3 regions of the Paenibacillus stellifer genome follow, and region 3 is predicted to be linked to each of the others. Evidence: riboswitches for the same ligand, from Rfam matches in the RefSeq annotation. Region 3 holds a riboswitch; each other region holds the start of a gene.
The links. Region 3 has a riboswitch for cyclic di-GMP ahead of PSTEL_RS07370 (DUF6612 family protein). Riboswitches for the same ligand answer to the same signal wherever they lie in the genome.
Positions count from the first base shown of each region.

Region 1: it holds a riboswitch for cyclic di-GMP, as region 3 does, so the genes downstream of both, PSTEL_RS26645 (anti-repressor SinI family protein) here and PSTEL_RS07370 (DUF6612 family protein) in region 3, are expected to answer to the same signal.
Region 2: it holds a riboswitch for cyclic di-GMP, as region 3 does, so the genes downstream of both, PSTEL_RS05020 (S-layer homology domain-containing protein) here and PSTEL_RS07370 (DUF6612 family protein) in region 3, are expected to answer to the same signal.

Region 1 is NZ_CP009286.1:449,390-459,391, reverse strand. It holds gene PSTEL_RS02220 (heavy metal translocating P-type ATPase) at 1-174, opposite strand, end outside; gene PSTEL_RS02215 (copper ion binding protein) at 287-490, opposite strand; gene PSTEL_RS02210 (metal-sensitive transcriptional regulator) at 505-858, opposite strand; gene PSTEL_RS02205 (HD-GYP domain-containing protein) at 1,050-2,888, shown strand; gene PSTEL_RS02200 (MDR family MFS transporter) at 3,106-4,641, shown strand; gene PSTEL_RS02195 (PadR family transcriptional regulator) at 4,647-5,216, shown strand; gene PSTEL_RS02190 (aldo/keto reductase) at 5,480-6,454, shown strand; gene PSTEL_RS02185 (helix-turn-helix domain-containing protein) at 6,670-7,008, shown strand; gene PSTEL_RS26645 (anti-repressor SinI family protein) at 7,108-7,260, opposite strand; cyclic di-GMP riboswitch class I at 7,286-7,416, opposite strand; gene PSTEL_RS02180 (2-oxoglutarate dehydrogenase E1 component) at 7,947-10,002, shown strand, end outside.
Region 2 is NZ_CP009286.1:1,084,613-1,094,614, forward strand. It holds gene PSTEL_RS05015 (DUF6531 domain-containing protein) at 1-3,002, opposite strand, end outside; gene PSTEL_RS05020 (S-layer homology domain-containing protein) at 3,028-5,103, opposite strand; cyclic di-GMP riboswitch class I at 5,150-5,243, opposite strand; gene PSTEL_RS05025 (DUF1569 domain-containing protein) at 5,538-5,858, opposite strand; one part of gene PSTEL_RS05030 (IS3 family transposase) at 5,961-6,856, opposite strand; one part of gene PSTEL_RS05030 (IS3 family transposase) at 6,856-7,111, opposite strand; gene PSTEL_RS05040 (hypothetical protein) at 7,110-7,445, shown strand; gene PSTEL_RS05045 (hypothetical protein) at 7,414-7,866, shown strand; gene PSTEL_RS05050 (GNAT family N-acetyltransferase) at 7,877-8,635, opposite strand; gene PSTEL_RS05055 (helix-turn-helix transcriptional regulator) at 8,847-9,053, shown strand; gene PSTEL_RS05060 (hypothetical protein) at 9,050-9,388, shown strand; gene PSTEL_RS05065 (M48 family metallopeptidase) at 9,548-10,002, shown strand, end outside.
Region 3 is NZ_CP009286.1:1,609,897-1,619,898, forward strand. It holds gene PSTEL_RS07330 (PspC domain-containing protein) at 1-91, opposite strand, end outside; gene PSTEL_RS07335 (LacI family DNA-binding transcriptional regulator) at 307-1,302, opposite strand; gene PSTEL_RS07340 (glycoside hydrolase family 13 protein) at 1,631-3,307, shown strand; gene PSTEL_RS07345 (hypothetical protein) at 3,472-3,846, opposite strand; gene rpmG (50S ribosomal protein L33) at 4,051-4,200, shown strand; gene PSTEL_RS07355 (GTP-binding protein) at 4,258-5,457, shown strand; gene PSTEL_RS07360 (transposase) at 5,617-6,810, opposite strand; gene mscL (large conductance mechanosensitive channel protein MscL) at 7,045-7,434, opposite strand; cyclic di-GMP riboswitch class I at 7,708-7,799, shown strand; gene PSTEL_RS07370 (DUF6612 family protein) at 7,917-8,807, shown strand; gene PSTEL_RS28350 (MCP four helix bundle domain-containing protein) at 9,190-9,549, shown strand; gene PSTEL_RS28685 (MCP four helix bundle domain-containing protein) at 9,512-9,796, shown strand; gene PSTEL_RS28355 (methyl-accepting chemotaxis protein) at 9,808-10,002, shown strand, end outside.

The DNA.
Region 1 (10,002 bases), 1.2 Mb from region 3:
AACGCTGGGGTCAAAGCCAACCGCTGCCTGCTCCAGCGCGAGGTTCACATTGGCCCGCGATACCCCCTCCATTCGGGACAACCCTTTCTCAATGCGCGCCGCGCACGCAGAACAGGTCATGCCGGTAATCTGCAGGGTAGCCTGCTCTTCGGGCGCCGCCACTGCTTTTTCCATGTGAATCACTCTCTTTCATGTACCCCCTAGGGGTATGCTGACTTTAAAAAGAGAAGGCCCGCAGCGTCACTTGCTTCCCGCTCCAAGGCCCCTCATGCGAAAATCCCGAAAATTACTGTACGACGTCGTAGCCCTGGTCTTCGATCGCATCCTTGATTGCCGATACGCTGAGCTTGGATTCATCAAAATCCACTGCCACCGTCTTGGCCGCCAGATCGACCTTGGCCGAAGCGCCCAGATTTCCGACTGCTTTCTCCACTGCGCTTACACAATGTCCGCAGGACATTCCTTCTACATTCAACACAACATTCGTCATTCTGATCCTCTCCTTTATGATTTCATTAATCTGCCGACGGTAATCAGCAGTTCGTCAATAACCTCATGTTCTCCGGCTTCGATTCGTTCTACGATGCAGCTCTTCATATGACCTTCAAGCAGCAGCTTGCCAACGCTTCCGAGCGCGGACTGCACCGCCGCCAGCTGGGTAAGGACATCGTCGCAGTACGTGTCGCGTTCGATCATGCCTTTGATGCCGCGGATCTGGCCTTCGATGCGGTTGAGCCGGGCAGTAAGCCCGCTCTTGAATTCCGGCGCGTGATGACTCTTGCGTTCGCCGGAAGGATGGCAGTCGCCTGCACAGACTGACGTCTCCGAATCGTCTTCGCGCTTATGATGTGTCGCCATGATTCAGCCTCCTTGACTCCAATATAGCATACCCCCATGGGGTATGTAAATGCTGAATGGCAAAATAAAAAACAAAGTCCGTCCAAAGGGTCTTTGGGCTCTCATTTGTGCGGTTGACTCTATGAAAATAATCCCAAATCCCTTAAAATAAATGAACACTTAGTATGAGTCCGCAGGGAGGAGAGACGTTCATGGATAAAGGACAAGCACCCGTCTCCAAATTGAATTTGAGCTATCTGTACAGGCTGCTGCTGTGCATAACGGGTGTGTCCCTTTTTGCCGTGTACAATCAGGGCGTGTTCGTGGCTTACAGCTTCCCGGCCTGGATATGGGCGCTTGCCCTGTCAGGCGCAGCCGTATCCCTGATTGTGTTCACCTTCCAGCTTCCCCCGCAGGGAAACGGCTTATCCCTGGACTCCTCCGTGTATCTCGCCTGCCTGTTCGTATTCGGGGCCTCCTTCAGCCTCACCGTCCTGCTGATTTCTGCAATCGCCATCTTCTTCATCGATCGGGGATTGGCGTGGTGGAGACATGTGAACAATTTCGCGGTCTATTCGATTATGATCACTTCCGCCGCCTATATTTACAGAGCGCTGGGGGGCGAACAGGGACCGCTGTTGGAGGGCCACCTGCCCGCCTATGCCGCAGCCATGGCGATGTATTTTGCGCTGAACACACTGTTGATTGCTTTCTATTATTATTTGACCTTTAACGAGAATCTGTACGACACGCTGAAAGGCATGCTGAAGGACACGGTTCTCGCCTATCTCTGTACGCTGGTGCTTGCGCTGGTGCTGACCATCCTGCTGTACCACAATCAATTATTCGGCCTCGGCCTTTTCCTCTGCATCAGCATTATGATGTCCTATTCGTTCAAGCGGATGTTCGCGATGTACCGGGATATCGAAGAGCGGGCGAACCGTGATCCGCGCACCGGACTATTCAATCACAGCTATTTCGAGCTGGCCCTTGAAGAGGAGATCCGTAAAGCCTGCAACTCCGGCGCTTCCCTCTCGCTCGCCATGATCGACATCGACGATTTCAAGAAATACAACGATCATTTCGGCCATTTAAAAGGCGACGGCCTGATCGTGTTCCTGGCGGATCTCCTGACCCGGGAATGCGGCGGTGAAGATATGCTCGTCTCCCGGTACGGCGGGGAGGAATTCACGCTGCTGATGCCCGGACTCGATACGGCGGAGGCCTACAGCTTCCTCGAACGTCTGCGCAGGACGCTCAATAATTCTCCCTTTGAAGGAGCCGAGATTTTTCCGCAAGGCTGTCTCTCCTTCTCAGCAGGCATTGCGGGCTTCCGCCTTGACATCCACGATAAATCGCAGCTGGTGGAGGAGGCCGACCAGGCTCTCTACTATGCCAAGAAGCAGGGCAAGAACATGGTCCATATTTACGGCCGCCAGTCGACGCTTGAGCGGGAAATCGACTTCAGCCAGGATGTCCGGGACATCGAGCAGCAGCTGCGCCTGTTCATGTACAAGGATCTGGAGACGTTCAAGCATTCCAAACGGGTATTCCGCTATGCAATGGACATGAGCGAGCTGCTGGAGCTGGATAATTCCACGAAACGCCAATTCACGCTTGGCGCGCTGATCCACGATATCGGCAAGCTGGAAATCCCTTGGGGCATTCTGAACAAGAAGGAGAAGCTGTCCGCCGAGGAATGGGAAATGGTCAAATGGCATGTTACCTGGGGCAAGGAAATGGCCTCGACCAACGTTAAATATAAAGAACTGGCGCCCTACATCGAGCTTCATCACGAAAGATATGACGGCAAGGGCTATCCGCACGGCTTCAAGGGCGAGCAGATTCCAAGATTGTGCCGGATGCTGACGGTCATCGATTCCTTCGACGCCATGACGACCGAGCGGCCCTACCAGCCGACCAAATCTGTGGAGGAAGCGATCGTGGAGCTGCGGGCCTGTGCGGGAACGCAGTTCGATCCGGAGCTTACCGAGCTCTTTATCCGCTATATCGAGAGCCGGCAGCTCCGTCTCGCGGAGGCCGCCATTTAGCCAAGCCATCTTAGCACACCGCATTCCGGTTCCAGCACATCCCTCTTTAGCGTTTCATCTATCTGCGGCTTTCATAGCCCCGCCGGGTTCGGCGGGTTTTTTGGTGTGTACACATATGCTCTTACTATGAAAAATTTCATGAAAAAGAGGTTGCTTCCCTATTCAAATTTGAATATAATTAGGTTCACAATTCACCAAAAAAAGGAGTTTACCAAACATGCATTCGAAGGAAAGCAACATGAAGCTCGTCGTGGTCGGCCTGCTTCTCGGGATTCTGATGTCCGCGATGGACAACACAATCGTCGCCGCTGCAATGGGTACGATTGTCGCCGACCTCGGAGGTCTGGACAAAATCGTCTGGGTCACCTCCGCCTACATGGTTATGGTCATGGCGGGCACGCCGATTTTCGGCAAGCTCTCGGATATGTACGGCCGCAAGCGCTTCTTCATGCTGGGACTGGTGCTGTTCCTGATCGGCTCGGCCCTGTGCGGAACCGCAGGCAGCATTACACAGCTCAGCATTTACCGCGCCATTCAAGGGGTCGGCGGCGGCGCGCTGATGCCGATCTCGTTCACTATTATCTTTGACATTTTCCCGCCGGAGAAACGCGGCAAGATGACCGGCTTGTTCGGCGCGGTCTTCGGCATTTCGAGCGTGCTCGGTCCGCTGCTCGGCGCCTATATCACCGATTATATCGGCTGGCAGTGGGTGTTCTACATTAATCTGCCGCTTGGCGTCATCTCCTTCATCCTGATCGCCATGTCGTATAAAGAGTCTGTCATTCATTCCAAGCAGCGCATCGACTGGGGCGGCGCCTTCACGCTGGTGGGCTCGATCGTCTGCCTCATGTTCGGCCTGGAGCTCGGCGGCCAGACAATCGGCGGCAAGCTGTATGCCTGGAATTCTCCTGAAATTCTCGGCCTGTTCGCAGGCTTCGCCGTTCTGCTGATCGCCTTCCTGCTGATCGAGCGCCGCGCAGCGGAGCCGGTAATCACCTTCTCCATGTTCAAGAACCGGCTGTTCGCGACAAGCGCTCTGGCCGCATTCTTCTACGGCTCGGCCTTTATCGTGGCGACCGTGTATTTGCCGATCTTCGTGCAGGGCGTGTTCGGGGGCTCCGCAACGAATTCGGGCCTTATCCTGATGCCGATGATGATCGGCTCCGTGGTGGGCGCCCAGCTCGGCGGCCAGCTTACGTCGCGCACTAGCTTCCGCAACATCATGCTGTTGTCGGCCGTCTTCTTCGTGGCGGGCGTTGCCATGCTGACCACGCTAACGCCGGATACGGCGCGGCTGCTGGTCAACGTCTTCATGGCCGTCACCGGATTTGGCGTCGGCTTCTCATTCTCTGTCCTGAATATGTCCTCCGTGCATCATTTCGACATGCGCCAGCGCGGCTCCGCGACCTCGACCAGCACCTTCCTGCGTTCGCTCGGCATGACGCTCGGCATCACCATCTTCGGCATCATTCAGCGCAATTTATTCTCGAACTCGCTGTCTGATGCATTCGGGGGAAGCGCCCAAGCGGCTTCCTTCGGCGACTCGCGCTCCGCGCTGACACCGGAAGCCCGGGCGAAGATTCCGGCTCCGGTGCTGGAGAAAATATCGGCCGCGCTCTCGTCTTCCATCGCCCATACCTTTATGTGGGCGCTCGCCCCTGCGGTGCTGGCGCTGGTGACGGTAGTTCTGATGCCTAAAGACCGCCTTCTCGTCCACCGTGGAGCTGCCCGCCCGGCACCCGGCAGAGAATAGACGCCATGTCGATCAAGCTGGCGATTCTCGGTCTGCTGCTGGAGCGGGACATGCATCCTTACGAGATGATGGTTGTCCTGAAGGACCGGTCCATCAACAAGATTGCGAAGCTGCAGATGGGCTCCCTCTACTATGCCGTTGACCAGTTGTCCAAGAACGGACAGATCGAGCAGGTGGAGGTTATCCAGAGCCGCGACCGGCCTGAGAAGACGATATACCGGATTACCGAATCCGGGCGAGCGCTGTTTGAGCAGCTGCTGCTTCAGCAGTTCCGCAAGAACGACGCGGTCTACCACCCGATGTATATCGCGCTTGCCTTCTCCAGACATGCTGATCCGGACAAAATTGCGAAGCTGCTGGAGGAGCGCATCCGGGAGGCCGAGCATGAAGTCAATCTGGCCTATCAGGTCTATGAAGAGCATATCGGGATCGTCTCCCGGGCTGTTCTGCACTTGATGTATGGACGTTATGAACACACCCTGACGGAGCTGAAATGGCTCAAACGGCTCTATGCCGATGCGCTGGACCACAAGCTTGGCGTCCAGGGCGGTCCGCTTGATAGGGAAGAGGAATGAAGCGCTGAACGAATGCTGATAACCAGCAAGTCCTGTGTAACCACAGGCCGGATCTCGTTTATCCACAAGCCGAATGCGTTTATTAAGGGACGAGTCCCTTGATCATGCGCATTCGGCTTTTTTTTCGCTATGGAAGGAACATCGAGAAAGTTCGAAAGAAGGCTTCAGTCACCGTTCATCGGGTGCCGGAAATAACATACCTGGTTCTGATGCGGTACAATGGCTGTAGCAGTAAGATGAGATTCGATGAAGGAGGGAATGGATTGAAAACGTTACCACTTAATGTCCGCGGCATTCCCGCTGGGCGTATCGTTCAGGGCTGCATGGGACTTGGCGGAGGCTGGGACCGGGAGCCGGTCACGGCGGAGCAAATCCGGGAAGGGCATATGGCCGTCGAAGCCGCGCTCTCCATCGGCATCAACATGTTTGACCTGGCGGACATTTACACGCGGGGAAAGGCCGAGCTTGTCTTCGGAACCGTGCTGAAGGAGCGCCCGGAGCTGCGCGATAAGCTGATTATCCAGTCCAAATGCGGCATTAAGCTGCAAGAGCCGGGAGAGAGCTCCAACACATTCGATCTTTCCCGTGAGCATATCCTGAGCAGCGTCGACGGCATTCTGTCCCGGCTGGGCACCCCGTATCTCGACATTCTGCTGCTGCACCGCCCCGATCCGTTTATGGACCCCGAGGAGGTTGGAGAAGCGCTGCGGCTGCTCAAGGAGTCCGGCAAGGTCCGGCACTTCGGGGTATCCAATATGAGCGGATCGCAGATCCGGCTGCTTCAGGCTTACTCCGATGAGCCCCTGATTATCAATCAGCTCGAAATGAATCTGGAGAAGACGTTCTGGCTCGATTCCATGGTCAGCGTGAACCGTCCGGCCTGGAGAGAGCATGGCATGCCGGACGGAACGATCGAGCACTGCCGTCTGGAGAAGATCCAGCTTCAGGCCTGGGGGCCGCTCGCCCAGGGCAAATACACCGGCCGTCCGCTTGACGGACAACCCGAGCATGTGATCCGCACTGCCGCCATGGTTCGCTCGCTGGCGGAAGATAAAGGAACGACACCCGAAGCGGTCGTGCTCGCCTGGCTGATGTCGCATCCGGCCGCGATCCAGCCGGTTATCGGCACGGTGAACCCGCAGCGGATTAAAGCCTGCGAAGGAGCGGACAAGCTGGAGCTGACGCGCAAGGAATGGTACGACCTGTATATCAGCGCAAGAGGCACCCGCCTGCCGTAACAAGCTGGGTTACTCGCCCGTTCCGGCGCCTTGGGTCCGATTCCGGCAGCCGCGCCGGAGGGCTACTCCGGCGATATGATTATTTTCAGAGCCGCAGCCTGGCTGCCGTTAAATAAACTTCCCTGTTAAGCTCATAAATGGTAAAAGCTAGTTTTCCTTTTGGGCGGACCTTTGCTATACTTATACCAAAAAACAAGGAGGGAGCATTATTTACCGTGCCGGACAATATTGGACAGCACATTCAACAGCTTCGCCAGGAGAAGGGATTATCTTTATCCGAGCTTGCCGGCAGGGCGGATGTGGCTAAATCATACTTAAGCAATGTCGAACGCAATATTCAATCCAACCCCTCCATCCAGTTCATCGAGAAAATTGCAGAGGCTCTGGATGTCTCCGTCCACATTCTTCTGTACGGAGAGCTCGCCGAGGAAGAACCGCTCGACTCCGACTGGTTCAAGCTGGTTCAGGAAGCTATGGCTTCAGGGGTCAGCAAGAGGGAGTTCAAGGAATTTCTGGATTACCAGAAATGGCGGATTGAACAGAAGAACCAGTGACCGGGATCCGAAATATTGCGTATTTACATAGAGAGGACATGACGCCGCGCCGTCATGTCCTCTTTCGTTATCCTTTAGAAACACTCATTCTTATTTGGTTCACATGGCTTTGAGTGTCTTGTCGCCCAAGAACCGCCGGATCTCATCCGCGTGAATCCCCTGCTTCTTGGCGGCGAGCATCAGCTGCACCCATTCCATATCCAAAGCGACCGTCTGCAGTTCTCCGTTATTCCCCTGGTTGGACTTGTTCAAAAAATCTCCTCCTAAGATTTTGTCCCCAGGCAGTCCAGCCGTCATAGTTACGAGGATAACACGCACGGAAGCTTCTTCCCCCCGTCTGTTTCCCTTAATAACCTTAGACCCGAGACTTTGTGCCCCTGCTTTTCAACAGGTTTACCTTTTGCTGGATCCTTGCATTCAAGGATCTTATGATGTTGTGTTAAGCGATAAGCTTGCAAAGATATTATACAAGATGTTCGCCTAAAAGTGTGTCAAAAAAATGACAATACATTCAATGCGCGGCTGAAACCTAAAATTGAGTGCCTGCAACGGCGACTGGCAGTGAACTAAATTCCAATATTTATGTAAAACCCTCTAGTCGTTAGGAACTATAAACTACTAATACCCACATCTTCGTCCCACTAATCAAATTCTAGTGGATTACTGGAAGGATTTATATAGGTTTATGGTCCCGACCGCCGATTGCGCGTCTCCCCCGATCCTTTGGGCCGCCGAAATGAAGCCTGCGCAATGATGCCTTTTTTCGAACGGATTGGACGAAAGGTTGAATTGATTACCCTGACCTAAAGTTGCACAATAGAATGTGGCAATACGTTTAAAATCGTGTAACTATACTATAGAATGTAAACGTAATCATTGCAGCTCCGGTTACGCCCGCTGGGGCACTGCCTGGAGTTTATCCGTTAGGAGGATGTCTCATGTCAGCCAAAGAGTCCTACAATGAATCTGTTTGGAGCAAGTATTGCGGCCCCAACCTAGGCTACATCCAGGAAAAATACGAACAGTTCAGCGAAGACCCTTCCTCCGTGGAGGCCCACTACCGGGAGCTTTTTACGATATACGGCCCCCCTCCGCTGACAACCGAAGAAGCCCCCGCCCCGGCCCCCGTTCTCTCCGGCGATGCCGATTGGCTCCGCAAGGCGGTCCGCGCTTCCAAGCTGATCGCCAATATCCGCATCTTTGGCCACTTGGCCGCCGATATAGATCCGCTGGAGAAGAGCGGGGATTCCATGGCAAAATGGCTCGATCCCGAGACATACGGGCTGACGCAAGCTGATCTGCTCGCCCTGCCGGCCTCCCTGATCTGGGAGAACGCGCCAACCGGGGTGCAGACCGGCTGGGATGCCTATCACCGGATGCGCCAGGCCTATACAAGAACGATTGCCTATGAATTCGGACATGTCCACGACGAGCAGGAGCTCCGCTGGCTGAACAGCCAGGCCGAATCCTCCAGTTCGCCGGCTCCGCTGACCGATCCGGAGCGGAAGGCGCTGCTGAAACGCCTGATCGAAGTGGAGCATTTCGAAACCTTCCTCCATAAAACCTTCGTCGGCCAGAAACGCTTCAGCCTCGAAGGCAATGACATTCTGGTTCCGATGCTGGATGAAATCGTCCGGGCAGCCGCGCATGACGGTGCGGAGAATATTTTGATGGGCATGGCCCACCGGGGACGCCTCAACGTGCTTGCCCATATTTTGGGCAAACCTTACGATATTATTTTCTCGGAGTTCCACCACTCTCCGAACAAGGAGCTCTTCCCTTCCGAGGGCTCGATGGGCATCAATTACGGCTGGACCGGCGATGTGAAATATCATCTTGGAGCCGACCACGCCTTCCATGAAGGCGAGACCGTACGCACCCGGCTGACGCTGGCCAACAACCCGAGCCATCTGGAGTTCGTCAATCCGGTCGTCGAAGGCTTCGCCCGGGCTGCGCAGGAAGATCGCAGCGGCACGGGGCTGCCGGTTCTGAATACGAACCGCGCACTGGCTGTGCTCATGCACGGCGACGCCGCATTCCCCGGCGAGGGAATCGTCGCCGAGACACTGAACATCAGCAAGCTGAACGGCTACCTGAACGGGGGCACGATCCATATTATCGTGAACAACCGCATCGGGTTCACCACCGAGAGTGAAGACTCCCGCTCCACCCGCTATGCCAGCGATCTGGCCAAAGGCTACGAAATTCCGATCGTGCATGTCAACGCCGACGATTCGGATGCCTGCATCGCCGCTGTCCGGCTGGCCAGCGCCTACCGCAGCCAATTCAAGAAGGATTTCCTGATTGACCTTGTCGGCTACCGCAGACACGGACATAATGAAATGGACGATCCTGAGATGACGCAGCCGCTGAAGTACGCCAAGGTCAAAAATCATCCGACCGTCTCCCGGATCTACGCCGAACGTCTTGAGCAGGAGAAGCTCGTGACGCGCGGGGAAGCGGAAGCCATGGAGGCCGAAGCGGAGAAGGTGCTTCAGCAAGCCTATGAGAAGATGAAAGCAAACAAAGAGAGCGGCGAAGTCAAGAACGCTGTGGCCGTGTCGGCTGACATTCATCCTGCCTCGGCTGCCGTGACTGCCGTTCCGTTGGAACGCCTGCAATTCATCAACCGCAAGCTGCTGGAAGTTCCTGCGGGCTTCAAAGTGTATCCGAAGCTGCAGCGCATTTTGCAGCGGCGCGGGTCACTCCTGAACGACGGGGAGAAGGTGGACTGGGCACTGGCCGAGACGCTCGCCTTCGCAACCATCCTCCAGGACGGAACGCCGATCCGGCTGAGCGGACAGGACGCCCAGCGCGGCACATTCTCCCAGCGCCATCTGGTTCTGCATGACAGCGAGACGGGCAAAGTCTTCGCTCCGCTGCACCAGCTGGAGGACGCCAAGGCCAGCTTCGGCGTCTACAACAGCCCGCTGTCGGAGGCCTCGGTGCTGGGCTACGAATACGGATATAACGTATTCGCTCCCGAGACGTTCG
Region 2 (10,002 bases), 530 kb from region 3:
TTGCCCCGTTCATCCACCTCAAGGGCCGGACGGTTCAGCGTATTATAGCGGGCAAGCGTGGAGTACCCGTTCCCATCGGTGCTCTGGATCACATTGCCCCGCTCGTCATACGCCTGCTTGCTCTTGTTGCCGTTGCCGTCTGTAACGCCGATGAGGCGGTCGCTGTTGTCATAGCTGTATTTGACGGTTGAGCCGTTGGCAGCCAGGCGCTGCGCGACCTGGAAGTTATTGTTCCACACATAGGTGGTGCTCTGATTGAGCGCGTTCGTCCATACCGTCTTGTTCGATGTGGTTGTTATGGAAGAAGCCAGCCCTGCGGCGCGGGCCAATCCGGCGTTCCCGGAAACCGTGCCGTTCTCTGAATAGATGAGAATGGTCTTGCCGGACCCGACGCCTGTATGAACGACCGGCGTCTGATTCGGAGTCATATCTCCGCCAATGGCGAACAATCCGCCCGTCTGCACATTCAGGTTATTATTGACGCTGACATTATCCCGAACGAACAAGTCGCCTCCGGTAATGTTCAGATTGGCGGTCTGATTGTTGGAGACAATGCCGCCCACGACCATTTCCTGTGCGATGTTCATCTCAACCCGGGTGTTGATATTCAGGTCTCCCGCGAGCAGAACCCGCTTCGCATCAATGGTCAGACTTCCGCTGTTGTACGTCAGAGTGCCGCTCTGCAGCGTATCCCCGACGGTTACGGAAGAATCATTGTTCAGATGAATGGCTCCGCCGGACCACAGATTGCCGTAAGATCCTCCGACCTTCTGTACATCGAGCGCCAGTTTGGTGTTGGCGTTCAGTCCGTTCTTGAGGATGAGATTACCGTACACGCGCACCGTAATGTCGCGGTTGGTGTTCATTCCGTCAACAATCAGAACTGCCGGCTTGCTTGGTGAACCGAATGTAACACTGTCTTCAACATTCAGTTGGCCCGCTCTGACGACGACAGGCGATGACCCGCTGGATGATATCGCGTTCTGTATGGCGGCAATGTCGCCGCCGACCGATACTGCGGAAGCGGCGAAGAGATTTTGCTTCCCTTCAATCTCGGAGATGCTGCTTGAGAGATAATCGCCAATGACCGGCTGCAGACCCGCCACCTGCCGGTAAGCCGGCGCGTGAGCCAGATTGTGCATCGTGCCGGACAGAATCACTTCCTCCGAATCCGGCAGGTCCCGTCCCCGGTCCGGGTAAATCCCCGTCCCGACATCTTCGTCCTCTTCTCCCCGGACAACAGGGGCCACACGGCCCTCATAGCTGGAGGAGCTCTCCGCGCCGTAGAAGTCGGTTATTCCGGTTACGCGCTGCTTCGCATCATAGGTTACGCTCATGGTCGCCGTTCCCTTGGCATCCGTCACGCCAAGCAGATGATGGCTGTCATCATAAGCAAGTCCGGTCTCAGCGCCGTCGACATCCTTGATCGAAGTCATGTCTCCCGCCGAATCGTAATGAAAAGTCATGCTGCGGTCTGCGGAATCTCGGACAGATGTCAGCTTGCCTGCGCCGTCATAGCTCAAGCTCAGGGAAGCGCCGATCGTCTGGACAGCCTCCAGCTTGGTTCCCTGGTAAGCAAGCGAGATCTGGTTCCCGTTCAGATCCGTAATGGATTGCAGATAGCCCGCCGCGTTGAACTGGTATTTGTCTCCCTGCGGGTTCGTCAAGGTATAGGCTCCGGATGACGGAGCGGTTAATGTCCAGTCCGTGCCGCGCGGAGTCAGATAACGCCCGCCGGACAAGGGCACATATTCGAAGCGTGAGCCGTCCGGGCTCATAATCTCTACCTTCCCGTCATTGATCGGGGTCAGCTTCCATTCATAGCTATGATGCCAGCCAAGCCCATTCACGCCCGTATAGGGATCGCGGCTCAAATAGTTCAACCCGAACTGAAGCGGCATCAGCGCCTGCAAAGTGATCGAATCGGTGGAGTAGACAAAGTCGCCCCGCGCCGGATCAACCGGCGCCTGGCCGGATGGATTGACGATCCTCAGCCGGTCCTGAAGGGCCGCTTCCGTAAATTGCGGCAGGTCGGCGCTGGCAATACTCCCGCTTGTCTGCGGATTCGTCAGCAAGAGGGAGGTCAGGCCGCTGACCGTTCCCGAGGATGCTGCGGACTGATTCAATACGGCAAGCTCTTCGGCCTTCTCCTGTGCCAGGCTGGCCGAATCCAGCTTGTAATAATAGGCCGCGAGCGCCTCCCAGGTTACGGGAAAGGCAGGCAGCGGAATCCGAAGCAACGTGAGCGGCTCGGAGTATCCCGAGAATCGGCTGTCCTTCTTGATTCTCGCCGTAATCTGAGCTGTCTGTCCCGCCGTAATGCTGAGCTGCTTCGTCCACTGGCCTTCACTGTTGGCCGTGATGCCGGAATACAGGCTCTCTTCGCCTGTGGATGGATAATAGACTTCAACTTCCAACGTCTCTCCCGGCTTGGCGGTTCCTGAGACGATTGACTGTCCCGAAGCTGCAGGCTTGATCTGAAGCGCCTTGGGAGGAGTCAATTCATCGCTGCCGACAATTTCGAAGCTGGCGATTTGGCCGTAATAGACTCCGACACCGTTATAATCGACCGGGGAGATACATACGTTGTATCGTCCTTCCTCCAGCGGCACACCATTGATTTTGCCATCCCATTCATATTCATGAACGAGATAGTCGTCTCCCGATTTCGTCTGGTAGACCCCGCTTGTAATGAGCGGTCCGAGCAGCGGGGCCGATCCATCTCTCTGTGGAGTACAGAGATTGATCTTCACCTCATGCTCGGTCTGTCCGTCATCCGCTGCATTGAAGCTGAAAATAATCTTGGCCGTCTCCCCGGCCTCCGGATTAATCTCACTCGGTTCAATCCGCATATTGGTAGCGGCATAAGTCGGGGATACGAACAGGTTCGCTCCCGGAAAAACAGGAATATACGAAACGAGCAGCATAACCGCCAGCATAAGACAAATATTCGCTTTCAGGCCGCCGCGGCGCCGTCTCCTTGTCAACGCTCGAAGATTCATTTATAGTTCTCCTTCCATGAATGGATTACAGTAGTTTCAGTTGCGCCAGCAGCTTGTAGATCAGAACTGCGGCTTCGGCCCGCGTCGAGGATTGAGCGGGATGCAGCATCTGATTCGAACCTTGTACCAGCTTCAGTTCTACCGCTCCGGCTACCGATTCGCGCGCCCAGGAGCTAATGCTGCCGCTGTCCTTGAAGGCCGCGAGTTCGGTCTCAACCTTCTTCGCGTCCGAAGTGACCTTCGCTGATCCGTAAGAGGCTGTGATGGCCCGCATCAGCATGGTCATCATCTGCTCACGCGTCAGCGGATCATCACCCCGGAACAATCCGGCGTCACCGGTAACGATTCCTGCGGAGGCTGCCGCTTCCACCCAGCCATAGGACCAGTTCGCGGACGAGACATCGCGGAATGTCGGAGCATCCGGCCGGAGCAGCTTCAATTGAAGCGCCGCTGCCAGCAGCTTCGTGAACTGGGCGCGAGTGAGCGTGCCCTTAGGCGCATAGCTGACTCCGTTCATGCCGTTCACTATTCCTCTGGCCGCCAGTACCTCGACCTCCTGCCGCGCCCAATGGTTCGCCATATCCGGGAACTCGACATCGCGCAGCATGACCGCATACAATCCGGAAGCCGTAATCTTGGCCCGGACATAATCTTCTTCCGCCGCTGTTACACCGCCAATGTAAGTCCACACCCCTGCTGTGGAGTCATACTGATAAATCCCGAGCTTCTCCCGGCTCGATGTCCAAGGCTCTTCCTTCGGGTAACGGATCGCGAGCAGCGCCGGCAGCTGGAATGGAGCGCCCGCCTGTACCTGCCAGATCGAGCCGGCCTTCTGCAGCTTCCTGCCGTCCTGATCCACCGGCTTCTGCGACTCTAGCTCCGCTTGCGCCAGACTCACAGCCGTATTATCCGGGAAGGTTCCTGCCGAAATCTCCAGCCGTGCCCAGCCGTCCGCTGCGGTCAGCGTTCCGCCTGCGGCTCCGATCGTCTGGCTATCCTTGGCCCCGGTTACAACCGGCGCGCTTCCTCCGGCACTCGAACCGGTTCCCGAATTCGTACCGGTCCCCGTCCCCGAATTTGTACCGGTCCCCGTCCCCGGATCTGTACCAGTCCCTTCCAGCGCAATTGCTTCGATAGAGTTATCGCTTGTGCTGTAGAGCAGCTTGTTCCCGCTGATGCCGATCAGCTTCGACCCCGCAGGCAGCGCAGGAAGCGTCGTGACCTGATAGGTTGAGAGATTCACCTGCTTCAAGACGGAGGCGCCGCCGGATTCGTCCTGAAATACCGCCTCTCCATCTCCGATGGACATGAACGCATACTGCGCTCCGGCCGCCTTCATCTCGGTAAGATCGACTGGCTCGGCCGTCAGATCATTGATGGACAGAAGCACGAATTTGCTCTGCGATGACCCGTTCTTTTGCTTAAGAAGAACATGGCTGCCGTTAAAAACGAACCAGTCCACATAGTTGGCACCGCCCAGACTAATTAAAGGACGTGTAACTCCGCTGCTTAAATCGAGCAGGCTAAGCCCGCCGTCACGCGCATTTTTATACACGACCTTGCCGTCCGCCAGCTCTGGGAATCGGCCCTCGCCCAAATCCGCCTCGACTCCCGAAGCCAGATCGTGATACATCATGCTGCCGTAATTGCTGCGTTCATACCAGACAACGCCCACCCCGTCAGTCGTCGGGTTGCCGTACTGTCCGGGCTGCTTGTTGAGCTTGGTGCGGGTGCCCTTCTCCAGATCGAAACTGTAAATATCCCAGTTCAAAGAGCTGTCCTGCTCGTTCCCCTTGTCAGCCCACACGACAACCAGGCCTCCAACAGCCGGCGCGTCCTTGGCCGATGAATTGGTCGTAAGCGTCAGGCTCGCCCCGCTGTTGCGGTCCAGCGCATGCACCTGCTTCACTCCGGCGGAATCGGGCTCCATCCAGATGACCCGCTCTCCGGACACGCTGTAATCCGTCCTTCCCGGATCGGCTCCGGCGGCAACCGCTGTCCCCGTGATCGTTCCGCCCGCAGATACGCTGCCCAGCGCACATACTGCTGCCAGCAGCAGACGGCCGATCTGCGGGAATTTCATTCTCCTTCTGAAATGCATTCGTTTCTCCCCCCGCTGCTGTTTAATTGCACAAAAAAACAAGCCCTTGAGCGGCCCGGCTGTCCTAACATCCCGCAGGGGATGAAGTAGACCCGTGGCTTTGCGTCTCCGACTTTCGTACGGATTTGCCTTGGTTCGGTACTTGGTTATTGGTCCTTAATGCCTGTATTCAACTGTCGTATGTATAGGACTCTTATCCTTAATATCGGATTAATATCCTGTTTAATTAATAAATACTAGATATTCCCGGAACAGGGGTATCCTGTTGGATGCCAAAGGCAATTCAGAGATGCTTCTGTACAACTACCTATGCAAATGAATCCTATGGACGCGGTATCCGGCATCTGAAATGCTTGAAATGCCATGCAGGACAGCGTCTGATTTTGCGCATAAAAAAGAAATCCCCCACAAGGGGGGACTACACAGGCCGAGCGTTACAACCCATTATTCAGAAAATGCGTTCTTGTACCAGAGATCGGTAGCTGTGCAGAGACGCTATCCGGAACATGGGCCGTCAGATCATGCTTCATAAACCCCTGCTTCAAAAATCGCTTGATCACCACGCGTCCGATTGTATTTCTCACCACTTTGGGCTTCATTTGCGGATAACCGGTCATGGAATATTCGATAGTCTGCGCGCAATGCGCCAGAATTTCATACACCGGCCATTGCTTGGTCTGAATGACGTCATATTCGTACATGTTCAGCAGCTCTTTATTCACATCTTGCAATGAAGTAAATGCCACCTTGCTCATAAGTAGAATCCTCCTAACTGCCGCGGCGCGGCGTTATCGCATTATTTTTCTAACCCACTTCTGTACCTCTGTCAATAGAGTAGACACGCAGAATCGAGAAAATCACACAGCATTTCGGTACATACGTTCGTATTCATTGGGTGTAAAATACCCAATCGCTGAATGGATTCGTTTTCCATTGTAGAAGCAGGTAATGTATTCAAAAATGCGTTTCTTGGCTTGCTTGCGTGTTGTGAATTTTTCCAAGTACACGAGTTCTTTCTTCAGCACACTGTGGAACGATTCGATACAAGCATTATCGTAGCAGTTCCCTTTTCGGCTCATACTGCCGTTCATCTTGTAGGTGCGCAGTCGTTCCTGGTAGTCGTGGGAAGCATACTGGCTGCCACGGTCGGAGTGATGCAGGACCTCTCCGCATGGTTGTTGCTGGCTGTAGGCTCGATCCAGTGCCGTTAACACCAGTTCTTTGGTCATCCGCTCGTCCATGTGAAACCCAATGATTTTACGGCTGTACAAATCCATTATACTTGCCAGATAGAGCCAGCCTTCATTCGTTGGAATGTACGTAATGTCAGCCACCCAGGCCTCATTTGGAGCGGACGGCCTAAACTGACGGTTCAACACGTTCTCATGAACAGGCAAGTTGTGCTTCGAATTCGTCGTGGCCTTGTATTTCTTCACCGTACGGGAGCGCAATCCCAGTTCCTTCATGATTCGGGCGACTAATTTCTCCGACACGGGTACGCCTTGCTTATGAAGCATTTTAGCGATTTTGGGACTTCCATATAACCGGCGGGATTCCAGAAAGATACGGCGGATATGCCGCTCCAGCTTGCGCCGTCGTTTTTCACGCTTGCTGACTTTTCGTTTCGTCCATTTGTAATAGCCGCTTCGGGACACTTCAAAGGCTTCGCACATCTTCGAGACTCGGCACTTGAAGCGATGATCGTGGATGAAGGCATAGATCAGCGCCGGTCTTTGGCGAAGTAGTGCATCGCCTTTTTTAAGATGTCGTTCTCCTCCTCCAGATCACGGATACGCTTTTGGAGGTCTCTCATTGCCTTGTCGTCAGCTTTCAGTTGCCCACTGCCTGGAAAAGCCTGTGCACCGTCTTGTTTGTATTCCGCCATCCAGCGGTACAAGGTGTTGTCGCTGATCCCCAACTCGCGAGCGACCTGTGCCACCGGCTTACCCTCTTCTTGGATCATCTGAATCGTTTGCAGTTTAAATTCTTTATCGTATTTTTTCGTCATGTTAGCACCTCGAATTTGGTTATGTTCATTCTACCCGATTCTCGGTTCTCCATGTCTACTTTTTAGCCTAACAGCAAATAGTTTTGGCCCTTCCTCTTACTGGATGAAAGGATTTGTGTATCTGGAGCCTGGTGTCGCTGAGAAATTCAAGGACTCTTATGCTTGGCGCGATGTAACGCTAAATCCATCAATGCAATTAGATACAGATGAGGGAAAAGAGCATTCTTGGGCATTTAATGAAGAGTTCAATGAATATGTGAAGTCTTCTGATTACATTGGGAAGTTTTATTTCGATGTCAGAAATGAGCTGGTTTACTTTGAAGTCGAAAAATAATTCTGCCGCAATTCGCTTAAGTAGTGAAGCTGAGGATGAAGAAAATGGGGGAAGTCCGGGGTTGAAGCGAATAGCAATATTGCTTGGTGTGTTCACGCTATTTGTTGTACTTACTCCCATTCTATTAAATTTCATTCCTATTAAGTTTGCGGTTAAGCTCGAAAACGTACAGCAAAATGTAGAGACCGGCAAATACATCTGTGTAACAGAGTCTAAATATGTGGTTGATACAGGATGGATTGCTGAAGTAACTATTAATCCGCATATAGTGAAGGACCTTCCCGTCAGGGTATCTGGAGATAGCCCTAACAACTATTTGTCTGAGAAAGACTTCGACCTAAACAAATGGGATATCATCTATCCGATCAATAGAGCATCGATTAGACAATACATAACGCCTAAGAGCTATCTCAACATCTGAATCCCCGTCGTCAGCCCAATGCTTGCGGAAGCTCCTTGACTCGATACCAGTATGTATAAACTTCGGAGAACCCGACTTTGGAGTAGAGCCGCAGCGCCGGCGCATTGTTCAGAACCACGGCCAGATAGCTGTGCGCGGCTCCGTTATCTTTTCCCCATTTCAGCAAATGCAAGAGCATCTGCTCGCCGAAGCCCCGATTTCGAAAGCTGGCATCCGTCACGATATCATACAGCCCGATGTAACCTCTCTCAAGCACCCCAAGACCGCAGGCGACAGCTTGTTCCCCGCAATTCAGCGATATGAACCCCGTTCTCGTCCGGATATTGCCTAACATCCGTTTCATCACGTTAATGTACTTGTCAGGAACCTCATTAATCCGGCAAAAAGCTTCCAGCCATTCGGCGGTGGGGCGCTCATAAATTTGGGCCGAAGCGTTCCCAGCGGGTTCGCGGATTTGATCCAGATTCAAGGTCCGGACGCTTGTGTGATCAATCAGGGAATAGCCTTGATCTGCCAGAATGTCATCCAGATTGGCAGGGTGGACAAAAGGCGTTATTTTGTAAATGGCGGGCAGCCGGTTCGAGAAGTAGAGGCTTTCGCACTCTTTGATCTTGGAACTCAAATCCTGGGTGGAAGGGTGAATCGGATTGATGGAGTTGGCCCGCTTGGTGTAACCGTCCGCGAAGCGCAGCACCCAGTTGTCGTATAGAAGGGTTGAGAGGGAAGGCCAGTTGTTCAGAGATAATTCTTCAATAAATCGGTAATCCAAGGATAATCACCGCCACTTTTTTTTGAATAATAATACGATATTATTAATAAAAATACAATTCATTTGATCGTATACATACAACGAGAAGGATGACTAAAGCAGGATATAAGCGTCTATTTGATGAACGAAATGGAAAGTAGGCTTTACATTGAGGGGGAACGTGGTATGATGGAATCGTGGAAAGGATACTTTCCATGTGAGGAGGGAGCTTTTGAAGAACAGGCTGGAGCAAATTCGCAAAGAGAAGGGAATTAAGCAGGAGGAGCTGGCGTCCGCGCTGGAAGTGTCCAGGCAGACTATAGGGTCTCTGGAGAACGGCAGATACAATCCGTCCATCCTGCTTGCCTTCAAAATCGCCAAATATTTCGGCATGAGCATTGAGGAGATATTTATTTACGAGGAGGAAGAATCGAGATGAGCAAACGCGCTTATTCGTTCGGAGCGGCTATTTTGGGGATTATCCTGCTTGCCTCGGGGCTGGTTGCGGTGAAGATTGATTTGCTGCCGGATGCCGCGCAGGCGCTTCCCTATGTGCTGGTCGGTATCGGCAGCGGCATGTTTGGACACGGGATGGGGGAGATCCTGCGTAAGCGGTCGCTTAAGAACCGGCCGGATCTGCAGAGGGAAATCGAGATCGCAGAGAAGGATGAACGCAACATTGCAGTTGGAAACCGGGCGAAGGCCAAAGCCTATGATGTGATGATATACGTGTTCGGCGCTTTGCTGCTTGCTTTTTGCGTTAATGGGTACTGATCTGGCGGAGATTCTGCTGCTGACAGCTTCTTATCTGTTCGTCGTGGGATATGGTGTCTTCTGCCGCGTCAAATACGAACGTGAAATGTAATTAGCGCATTTTTAACACAGATGTGTACATTCAGATAAGCCGATGGGGGATTCCCAGGGGAGGACATTATGAAAATCAACATCGGGGATCGAATCATTGAATTCCACGTCCAGTACGGCAAAGGCCGAAAAATTCTGCTTCATATCGACTCCACCGGCTTCATTACGGTAAAAGCGCCGAAGAATACCGAAGAGGAGACGATTCTGGAGGCTGTCGGCAGACATGCCTCCTATATTGCGGAGAAGCTGGATCAGCTGGAGAAGGCCAAGGATTTGTTCAAGGCCAAGGAGTATACCGAAGAGGGAAAGTTTCTGTACCTCGGCAGACCTTGCAGTCTGCGCGAGCTGATCGGTACGGATGAAGGAACAGAGGAGGAGCTGAGGGTACGGCTGAAGCGGTTTTATTTTGCCAGCTGCCGGAAGGTTGTCGAGGAACGGATTGGCGCGTACCAGAAGCAGTTGAAGGTGAAGCCGAAGTCGGTCGAAATCGTCGAATCCCGCACCAAATGGGGCAGCTGCAGCTC
Region 3 (10,002 bases):
CCAAGGTGGAGTCGATGCCGAAGTATTCGGCGAGGCCGCCACACAGTCCGGTGAACTTGCGGTCTCTTTCGGAACGGAATAATTTTTTCATGGTTATTATCTTCCTTTCGTGATTTCCGTGTTTGATCGGCTGATCTATGTCTTTATTGTAGTGGCTTTCGTGAGGTCCCAAAACGGCCTGCAGACGGTTTTGCATTCTCGACCTTAGACGGGGGAAGCCTACGCTGTTGGACGGGGATAACAGCAGAAAGCCCCCGGATTCGGGGCATAAGGCCTCGAATCCGGGGGCTGCGGCGTTTCCGCTGTTCAGTTCGTGCTCTCGCGAATTGAGAGGAAATGGGTGACATTGGAGTGCTGGGGAATATCCGCCGTTCCTTTGAGGAGCTTGATCAGGTTGCGCGCTGCTGTCATGCCGATTTCGGTGGCAGAGTACTCCACCGTGGATAATCTCGGCCGGACGACGGATGACAGATAGCTGCCGTCAAAGCCGAATACGGCGATGTCCTCCGGTACGCGCAGGCCGTGGTCCATCGCATAATTCATCGCGCCGATGGCCATCCAGTCCGTCGCGCAGAAGACGGCGGTCGGCAGCTCGCCGCTCCCGGCGATGGTCTGCATGGCGTTCCTTCCGTCGTCCACGGACAGGTCGCTCTCCACGACCCAGCCGTCGCGAATGGGCAGACCTGCATCGGTCATCGCCTGTCTGAAGCCGTCGTAGCGGTCGCTGCCGATCCCTGACTCGCCGAAGCCGCGAATCATGCCGATGGCGGTGTGTCCCTGTTGAATGAGGTAGGTCACAGCTTCATAAGAGGCGGTCACATTGTCCACATGCACGGAAGGAATGGAAGGAACCTTGGAGACCTGGCCGATGACCGTGCAAGACATGCCTGAGGAATGTATGGCTTCCAGATGCCGGTGCTCCAGAGGAGAGCCGACGAAGATGACGCCCTCCGCGCGAATCTCCCCGAACCGCTTCAAATAATGCAGCTCGCTCTCCACCGTGCTGTCCGTCAGGCCGATCAGCAGCTCATAGCCGTACAATCGCGATACCGAGCCGATGCCTCCGATCAGATCGTTCAGCACGGTGTTGCTGAATTGCGGAGCGATCACGCCGAGCAGTGCTGCTTCGGCTTTGGTTCCTTCCGGAGAAGGGGGACCCGTGCGGTATCCCGTCTGTTCCATCGCTTCCATCACCCTGGCCCGGACTTCGTCCTTGACGGGCTTGCTGTTGTTGATGACACGGGAGACGGTCGAAATCGACACCCCGGCCATTTTGGCGATATCGTGAATCGTTACTTTCATAAAGAAACACAACTCCGAACCCAATAGAATAGCTTATTTCAGGAAAATATTTTCCCGACACAAGCGATACTGCATCGTTTATTGCTGCCTTTTTCCCATATGATCAGTAGAAGAAATGTTGTCGTACAACGGCTGAAGACCCAATAAATAACAGATAAAGCAAAGGGATTTCTGTAATTCCGTAGGAACTTTGCCACTTTACCAGTAAACTCATCATAACATGAGGCTGAATGTTTGCCAATTATACTTGACCGGGGAAAATATGATGCTTTATACTCCATTTAGGGAAAATATTTTCCTGTATAGAGAGCTGGAGGAGCTGACGGATTTGGACAGAGTATGGTGGAAAGAAGCGGTGGCGTATCAAATCTATCCCCGCAGTTTTATGGACGGCAACGGAGACGGAATTGGCGATCTGCGGGGCGTGATCAGCAAGCTGGATTACTTGAAGGAGCTTGGGATCGACGTCATCTGGATCTGTCCGATCTACAAGTCCCCGAATGACGATAACGGCTACGATATTTCCGATTATAAGGACATCATGGAAGAGTTCGGCACGATGGCCGATTTTGACGAGCTGCTGAAGCAGGTCCATGGCCGGGAAATGAAACTGATTATGGATTTAGTCATCAATCATACCTCGGATGAGCATCCGTGGTTTATTGAATCCCGTTCGAGCCGGAACAATCCGAAGCGGGATTACTATATTTGGGCGGACCCGAAGGACGGGGCAGAGCCCAACAACTGGGACAGCATCTTTGGCGGATCGATTTGGGAATATGACATGGTGACGGAGCAGTATTTCATGCATGTCTTCTCGAAGAGACAGCCCGATCTGAACTGGGAAAATCCCGATGTTCGCGCCGAGCTGTACGACATGGTCAACTGGTGGCTGGATAAAGGCATCGACGGGTTCCGGATCGACGCGATTTCCCATATCAAGAAGCTGGCGGGCTTCCCGGACATGCCGAATCCGAACGGCCTGCGCTACGCCCGATCATTCGATGGGCATATGAACCGCGAGGGCATTCATGATTTTCTGGAGGAGCTGAAGCGGGAGACCTTCGACAAATACGATATTATGACGGTGGGTGAGGCCAGCGGCGTGACGGCGGACGAAGCCGATCTGTGGGTGGACAAAGAGAGAGGCAAGTTCAACATGGTGTTCCAGTTCAACCACATGGAGCTGTGGAACAAGAGCATGGATGCGGGCTTCGACATCCTGACCTTCAAGAAGGTGCTGAGCGAGTGGCAGAAGAAGCTGGAGGGCAGCGGCTGGAACGCGCTGTTCATGGAGAATCACGACAAGCCCCGTTCGGTCTCGACCTACGGCAGCGACGGCCCGTACCGGGTCCAGTCGGCGAAGGCGCTGGCGACGATGTATTTTCTCATGCAGGGAACGCCGTTCATTTATCAGGGACAGGAAATCGGCATGACAAATGTGCGGTTTGAATCCATTGACGACTACGATGACGTTCATATGAAGACCTGGTACAGACTGGAGCGGGAGGAGGGCAAGTCCCACGAGGAGCTGATGCCGGTTATCTGGAAGAACGGACGCGACAACTCGCGGACGCCGGTGCAGTGGAATGACAGCGAGCAGGCCGGATTTACGACAGGCACTCCCTGGATGAAAGTGAATCCGAACTACAAGGAAATCAACGTGGAGGCGGAGAAGAGCAACCCCGGTTCCATCTACCATTATTACCGGAAGCTGATCGAGCTCCGCAAGACTCATCCGGTTCTGATCTACGGCACGTACGATCTTATTCTGCCGACGCACAAGCAGATCTACGCCTACACCCGGACGCTGGAGGATGAGCATTGGCTGATCCTGACGAATCTGTCGCCGGATGAAGCATTGTTCCATCTGCCGAAGGGGATTCGCTATGCGTCAGCGGAACTGCAGCTTGCCAACTATGAAGCGCCCGAAGGGGGCAGCATCCGCACTCTTCATCTGCGTCCGTACGAGGCGCGCGTGTATCGTTTGGCATCACAGGTCTGATAAGAGCACGACGTTCGCGGGTATGCGTAACATCCAACATCCCCCCTTGGGGGGATGGCATGAATGAGTTTACACGTATAGCATGACAGACCCCGGAAGTTTTGAACTGGTTCCCGTCGAAAGTCTCTGGAGACGGCTCAATGGCTCAAAACTGCCCCGGGGTTTTATTGTTGGCTGGACCAAATCCGTATATTTTGGGAGGGGTCGGAACCTTGCAAATATATGCTTTGAATATGGCCGTAATCATTTTTAATCGAAATGTTAAAATCCCCGGTAGACTTCGGAAGAGGCAAAATACTCCCTGTTATTTTTAAGTACAGCGTATTATCGCCATAAGCGGCTTTATAGCCTGTAAATCTATTCGCACTATCCGAAAATCCCCCCTTTAATGCGATGATTTCATCCGATACCTTGCATTGTGAAATCATAATCGAGTGCGGATTTATTATATTGTTATAGTTCATCCTGTAAATGACCCCAATCAGCGAAACGACAGCAACTATGCCTATCCCTAGCGTAAGAACCCATTTTCTCGTCATTCTGTAACCTCTTCTCAATCCAATCAATGTCCCTGTCATGAAATAAATCATACCATGATCCTGACCAGTCTTTCTTCCATCTTCAGGGGAAAAGAGGCTGGTTTTGCGTTGTGTACAGTTAGTCTAACCTTGACATTATTAATAGTAATCGTTACGATATAAAAATAAATCGTAATAATTACGAATAAGGAGGTTCGATTCACGATGAGAGTTACTGTTACGCTGGCCTGCACCGAGACAGGGGATCGCAATTACACGACGACCAAGAACAAGAAGACCCATCCCGGACGTCTGGAGCTGCGCAAGTACTGCCCAAGACTGAAGAGACACACGCTGCATCGCGAGACGCGCTAATTCTGCGGGAAAATTGCCGAAGAGATCGGATATCAAACCATATAAAGGAGACATCAAATGAAACGAATTCCTGTCACTGTGCTGAGCGGATATTTGGGATCGGGTAAGACGACGCTGCTGAATCATGTTCTTCATAACAAAGAGGGCCTGAGGGTGGCTGTTATCGTGAATGACATGAGCGAAATCAATGTGGATGCCCGGCTGGTGGAGTCCGAGAATACCTTGTCACGGACCGAGGAGAAGCTGGTCCAGATGACCAATGGCTGCATCTGCTGCACGCTGCGGGACGATCTGCTGCGCGAGGTGTACAAGCTGGCTTCGGAGGGACGCTTCGATTATATTCTGATCGAATCCTCGGGAATTAGCGAACCGGTTCCGGTGGCCCAGACCTTTACATATGAGAGCCCCGGACAGGACATCGATTTGACGTCGCTGGTCCGGCTCGACACGATGGTAACAGTTGTGGACGCGCATCGTTTCTGGCATGATTTTGCTTCGGGCGAGAGTCTTCTGGACCGCGAACAGGCGGCCGGAGAGGAAGATTACCGGGATATCGTCGACCTCCTGATCGACCAGATTGAGACCTGCGACGTCCTGGTGCTCAACAAGTGCGACCTCGTTGAAGAAGGAGAACTGCTCAAGCTGGAAGGAATTCTGCGCAAGCTTCAGCCTTCCGCCAACATTATACGGTCCATCAATGGAGCCGTAGACCCGGGAGAAATTCTGAACACGGGCCGGTTCGACTTTGAACGGACGAGTATGTCCTCGGGATGGATTGCGGAGCTGAACAAAGAGGAGCATACGCCGGAGACCGAGGAATACGGCATCGCTTCCTTCGTGTACCGGAGCCGGATTCCCTTCCATCCGGAGCGGCTCGGCTCTTTGCTCGGCAATTGGCCGGAGCAGGTAGTCCGCGCCAAGGGCCTGGTATGGCTGGCGGCGCGCGGCGATTTCGCGGCGACGATCGGTCAGGCCGGGCCTTCGATCCAATTCGGGCCGGCTGGCTACTGGCTTGCTTCCCTGCCGGAGGAACAGCAGCGGGAGATACTGGAGAACGAGCCGGAGGCGAGAGAGCGCTGGGATGAGAGATGGGGAGACCGGATGACGGAGATCGTCCTGATCGGGATCGACATGAACCGCGAGGACATCGAAGCTGGATTGAACCGCTGCCTGCTGACTGAAGAAGAAATGAAGCAGGACTGGAGCCGGTTCAACAATCCTCTTCCCTGGCCGGTGCAGGATGAGTCGTTCGCGTAAAACCTTGCCGGCTAATGGAAAGACGGGTAAAGTAAATGAGCATTTTGCATAATTCATATTTTGATTTAAAGTCAAAGTTAGGTTACAACGAAATCTCAGTGTTGTGAGAGTGGAGTGAAAAATAGACAGACGGACAGAATTTCAATGAATCGGAAGTTTTTAAGCGGCGTTCTGTACTCGTTGCTTCGCAATGGCAAGCGCAGAGGCAAGTAACACAATCGCATTTAAATATTGGTGAGTTGTCACTTTTTGAATCCCCCAGACGTGAAGCTGGTCTGCAGTTAAATAGGTCTTCATTCGAGAATTGCAGCGTTCTACACTGGTTCGTTTATTGTAAAGTTCCTTCCAGCCTCGGCTTTCCCGATGCGGTAGCGCATAACGCCGGAGATCCGTTTGACTGTTGATTTTAACCACCATTCCATAATTGGAGGACGAACAAGCGGCCATGCCCAAAGGACAATCCACTTGACCTGTCGCATGTGGACAACGGAATTTTAAATGCACCTTTTCCTGTCCCCAATACGTCATGGGAAATCCCATCGAACAACAGGGCGTGCCTTTGCGGGTAATCCCCGCTGGCGGTTCCTTTTCATTCCGTGGATTCAGCGGAATAATGGCTTGCGCCTTGACGTTCCGGGCGGCCTCGTAGTTTTTTATTTGGTCGTAGCCCGCATCCAGCATGAAGAATTTCACTTTAGATTTCGCAGCGACAGTCGTCATGAGTGCAGGCCCTTCGTCTCCGTCGTTCACATGGGCAGAGGTCACCTTGAGCGCCATGGGAAGTTCACTTTTGGCATCGACGGCCAGATGCAACTTATAGCCAAACCACTTGACTTTGTTGCCAAAGGTGTCAAACTTGGCACCCCAGTTGGCATTGCCGGTGAGTTCACTTTTTCGCTTGGGTTCCTTTTTCTCGTAAGCGTGAATAGCGGCGCTGTCGATAGCGACATGAGTTCCGTCGATGATTCCAGCTTCTTGGCACTGAGTCACAAGATCCTCAAACAACTGCTTGGCAAGGCCTTTGCCAGTCAACTCGGCAAAGACTCGACTTAATGTAGAAATCGAAGGAGCGGGGATATCCAGTCGAAGCCCACATTGGTAACGGAAACGGAGGTCAAACTTTAGTCTGCGCGCTAGGCCGGTGAACGTATCGATATTCTCTAAAGGAGCTGCGAGTAGCGCGCGAAGAATGCCTTGACGACAGTGTCCGTCTGCTCCTCGGGGTGAGGGATTTCTCAATTCTCTTGCGTAAGGTCGCAGGTCCAAAGCGCTGAAAAAGATGGGCAATCGCTCTTTCGATTCGATTTTTTGAAGCTCTTCAAAGGAAAATAGACTTTCTTGGAGAATATACATAGTGACTTCACTCCCTTGGGTTTTCTCGTTTGGTCACTTGAAAACTTCTCCAAGTTGGGGTGAAGTCCTTTTTTATGCTCAAAATTGCTTTGTGTAACAAGGGCTTAGATTAATGCAAAATGCTCAAATGAATAAAAACAGCGGCTGCAAGGACATAATGGCTTGTCCAAGCAGCCGCTGTTTCTATGTTCAGCGTTGCCGATTGCTACTTGCTTGACGTATTGCTGTAAATCCTTATGCCTTCTCGCGGTTCTGCGCTTTGAGCAGATCACGGATTTCCGTCAGCAGCACTTCCTCTTTGCTCGGAGCGGGAGGAGCGGGTTCTTCCTTGGGGCTGGATTTCTGAAATTTGCCGAGCAGCTTGATGAACAGGAAGATTGAGGCGGAAATCAACAGGAAGTCGATGACCGACTGGATAAAGTTACCGTATGTAATGGCTGAATCACCATATTTAAGAGACAAGCTGGTAAAATCCAGTCCGCCGAACAAGATGCCGATCAGAGGGGTGATCAGGTCCGATACAATGGAGCTGACGATTTTGCCGAACGCGGCCCCTATAACGACACCGATTGCCAGATCCAGCACATTTCCCTTGAATGCGAATGCCTTAAACTCTTTCCACATGAACGTCTTCTCTCCTTATAATTCGATTGTGACCTTGATTGTAACATTTAGACGAAGAAATAGGGAGAGTTTCAGGGCTCACCAATGACATAAATCACGCACTTCATCTTGAGGCCGGAGATTCGGCCGCGCCGCACGCAGCAGGTTAACCGGCTGTCACTGGGCAACTGTCCTTCCGAATGATCAGCTAAAAAGCATTTACAGGAAATTCGGATCATGTTAAATTTTAAGGAAAGGACAATCGTCCTGCAATTAATCAAATTAATCGAATATCCGCGTTAAAGGTAAAATCATCGAAAGATGATGACACAAAGCTATGGGTCTAAAGCCATCCATCGGAGGGCCATGATCGCCAGGCCGCCATAGGGGTAACGGTAGGGAAGAAAGACAACTCCAATGGACATAAGTCTATTTGGAGTTTTTTTGTGATTTCGCCCTGCTACGGCGCCGCTTTACCGCAAGGATTCGAAAGGGGACAATGCATGAGGAATAATTGGAGAACACTGGGGAAATTTTTGATCGCAGGCGCTGTAGTGGTTTCAGGCTCGCTCGGATGGACTTCCCATCCTGTTACGGTATCCGCCGCCGCTAACACCAAAGTCATAACAGCGGATCAAATGCTCGCCAAATTGGCGGCGACCTCGAAGACGCTGAAGAATTTTCATTTGAGTTCAACGAAGAAACAGGACCTTCAGATCGGCAGCATGCGGATAGGCAACACCAACACGCTGAGCCTTGACATCAATCGTCTTCCTAGCTTTGCAGCGGCAGGCACTGTCAATATCGGGTTCCTTGATACGGACTTCGAATTGTACGCCAACGACAAGGAATACTACAAGGTGGTCGACGGCAGCGACCTTATCGATGAATACGACGAGGACACTGCAAGCGGCGATGTGTACGGAGATTCGGCAAATGGAGAAGACGTGGACAGCGCTGAAGAGATTGACCCCGATTCCCAGTACTGGGTTGACCTGGACCAGGAAGATTGGTATTCACTCTACACCAAGGGGCAATTCGACCCCGCTTCCGTGCTTGAGTCGGTCAAGGGCTATAAGAAATCCATGAAGGTCTCCACGGCCGGAACACAGACGATCCTTCAATTTACGCTAACCGATGCGAAAGCGGCCAAGGCCGTCATCGCACTCTATGACCGGGAGAACCTCTATGAGGGGGCGGTCATTCAGCCGAAAAGCGTAACCTGGAAATTGTACGCCAACAGCAAAACCTGGCAGACGGAAAGGCTGACCGTTGATCTGAATTATGTCCTGGTAGAAGACGGCGAGAAGGATGTATATACGACCAAGGTTGACGCCAAGTATTCCGCCCATAACAAAGTTGCAACGATTGTGAAGCCATCCGAGCTGCAATAGTAGATGTACAGACAGTTTCATATGGGAAAAAGAGCGCTGTTCGATCGAACAGCGTTTTTTTTGCATGCGATACATAGACAATCAACGCTGACTTATCATTCGAACCAGGCGAACGGATAGGAATAAATAACTATTATGATTCATAAATATGCAAATTTTACAGTTATATCTTCATTATTCGTATAGTAATGTCGAATTAAAAGATAAGACATCTTCATTCACAAAGTCGCACATGGATAAAGGGTTGAGCATGGATCAAAAGTCGTGAATAAAAACACATATGTGAACAGCCAAAGGGGGATGAAAGAATTACATAGAACAGAGCAATCCAAAATCCAAGCAAAAATACTGGGGTAAGAAACATATCGTGGGAGTGATTGTGATGAGATGGATAAAGAATATGAGAACCAGCGTCAAGTTGATTACTTCGTTTCTGATTGTATCGGTCATTCTGGGGTTTGTGGGACTTTATGGAATCAGCAATTTGAATAAAATGAACAGCTCGCTCAGCGGAATGTACGATAACGGTCTGATTCCCGTTAAATCGGCTTTGACGGCGCAGGTTAGCTATACCCGGATGAGAGTGAACATCCGCGCTGCTTACATTGCGGATACCAAAGAGAGTCTCGATAATTCTATCGCTACCTATCAATCCGAGGCCAAAATTGTGGAGAGCAGCATTGCGGAATTCAGAAAAAACAAAAATGAGCGCGGAGTCATTAAAAATTCTCGAGCCTTTTGATGCGAAGTGGGCGGAAGTTATCAGACTCTACGATCAAGCGATGAAGCTGAGCCAAGATGGGCGAAATGCAGAGATGAAGAGTCTGATGGACAACGAGGTCTCCACCGTGGGAGACGAGGTCCGCCTGCTCCTCAATGAACTGATCGATAATTCGATAACAGAGAGCGACCATACGAAGCAAGCGGCAATGACCTGTTTGTTTCGTCCAGAAATATTACGATCCTCATTATTATCGCGGCCGTATTAATCTCGGTCGGGATGGGATATTTCATCTCCCAGATCATATCCAAACCATTGTCCAAGGTGACCAGTCTGGTGAACGCCGCAGGGGATGGAGATTTGCGCAGCCTACTTGATATCGACACGAAGGATGAGGTCGGACAACTGGCCAAAGGCATGAATACCATGGTCCATAATCTTCGCACGATGGTTGGCCATATTCTCGCGCATGCC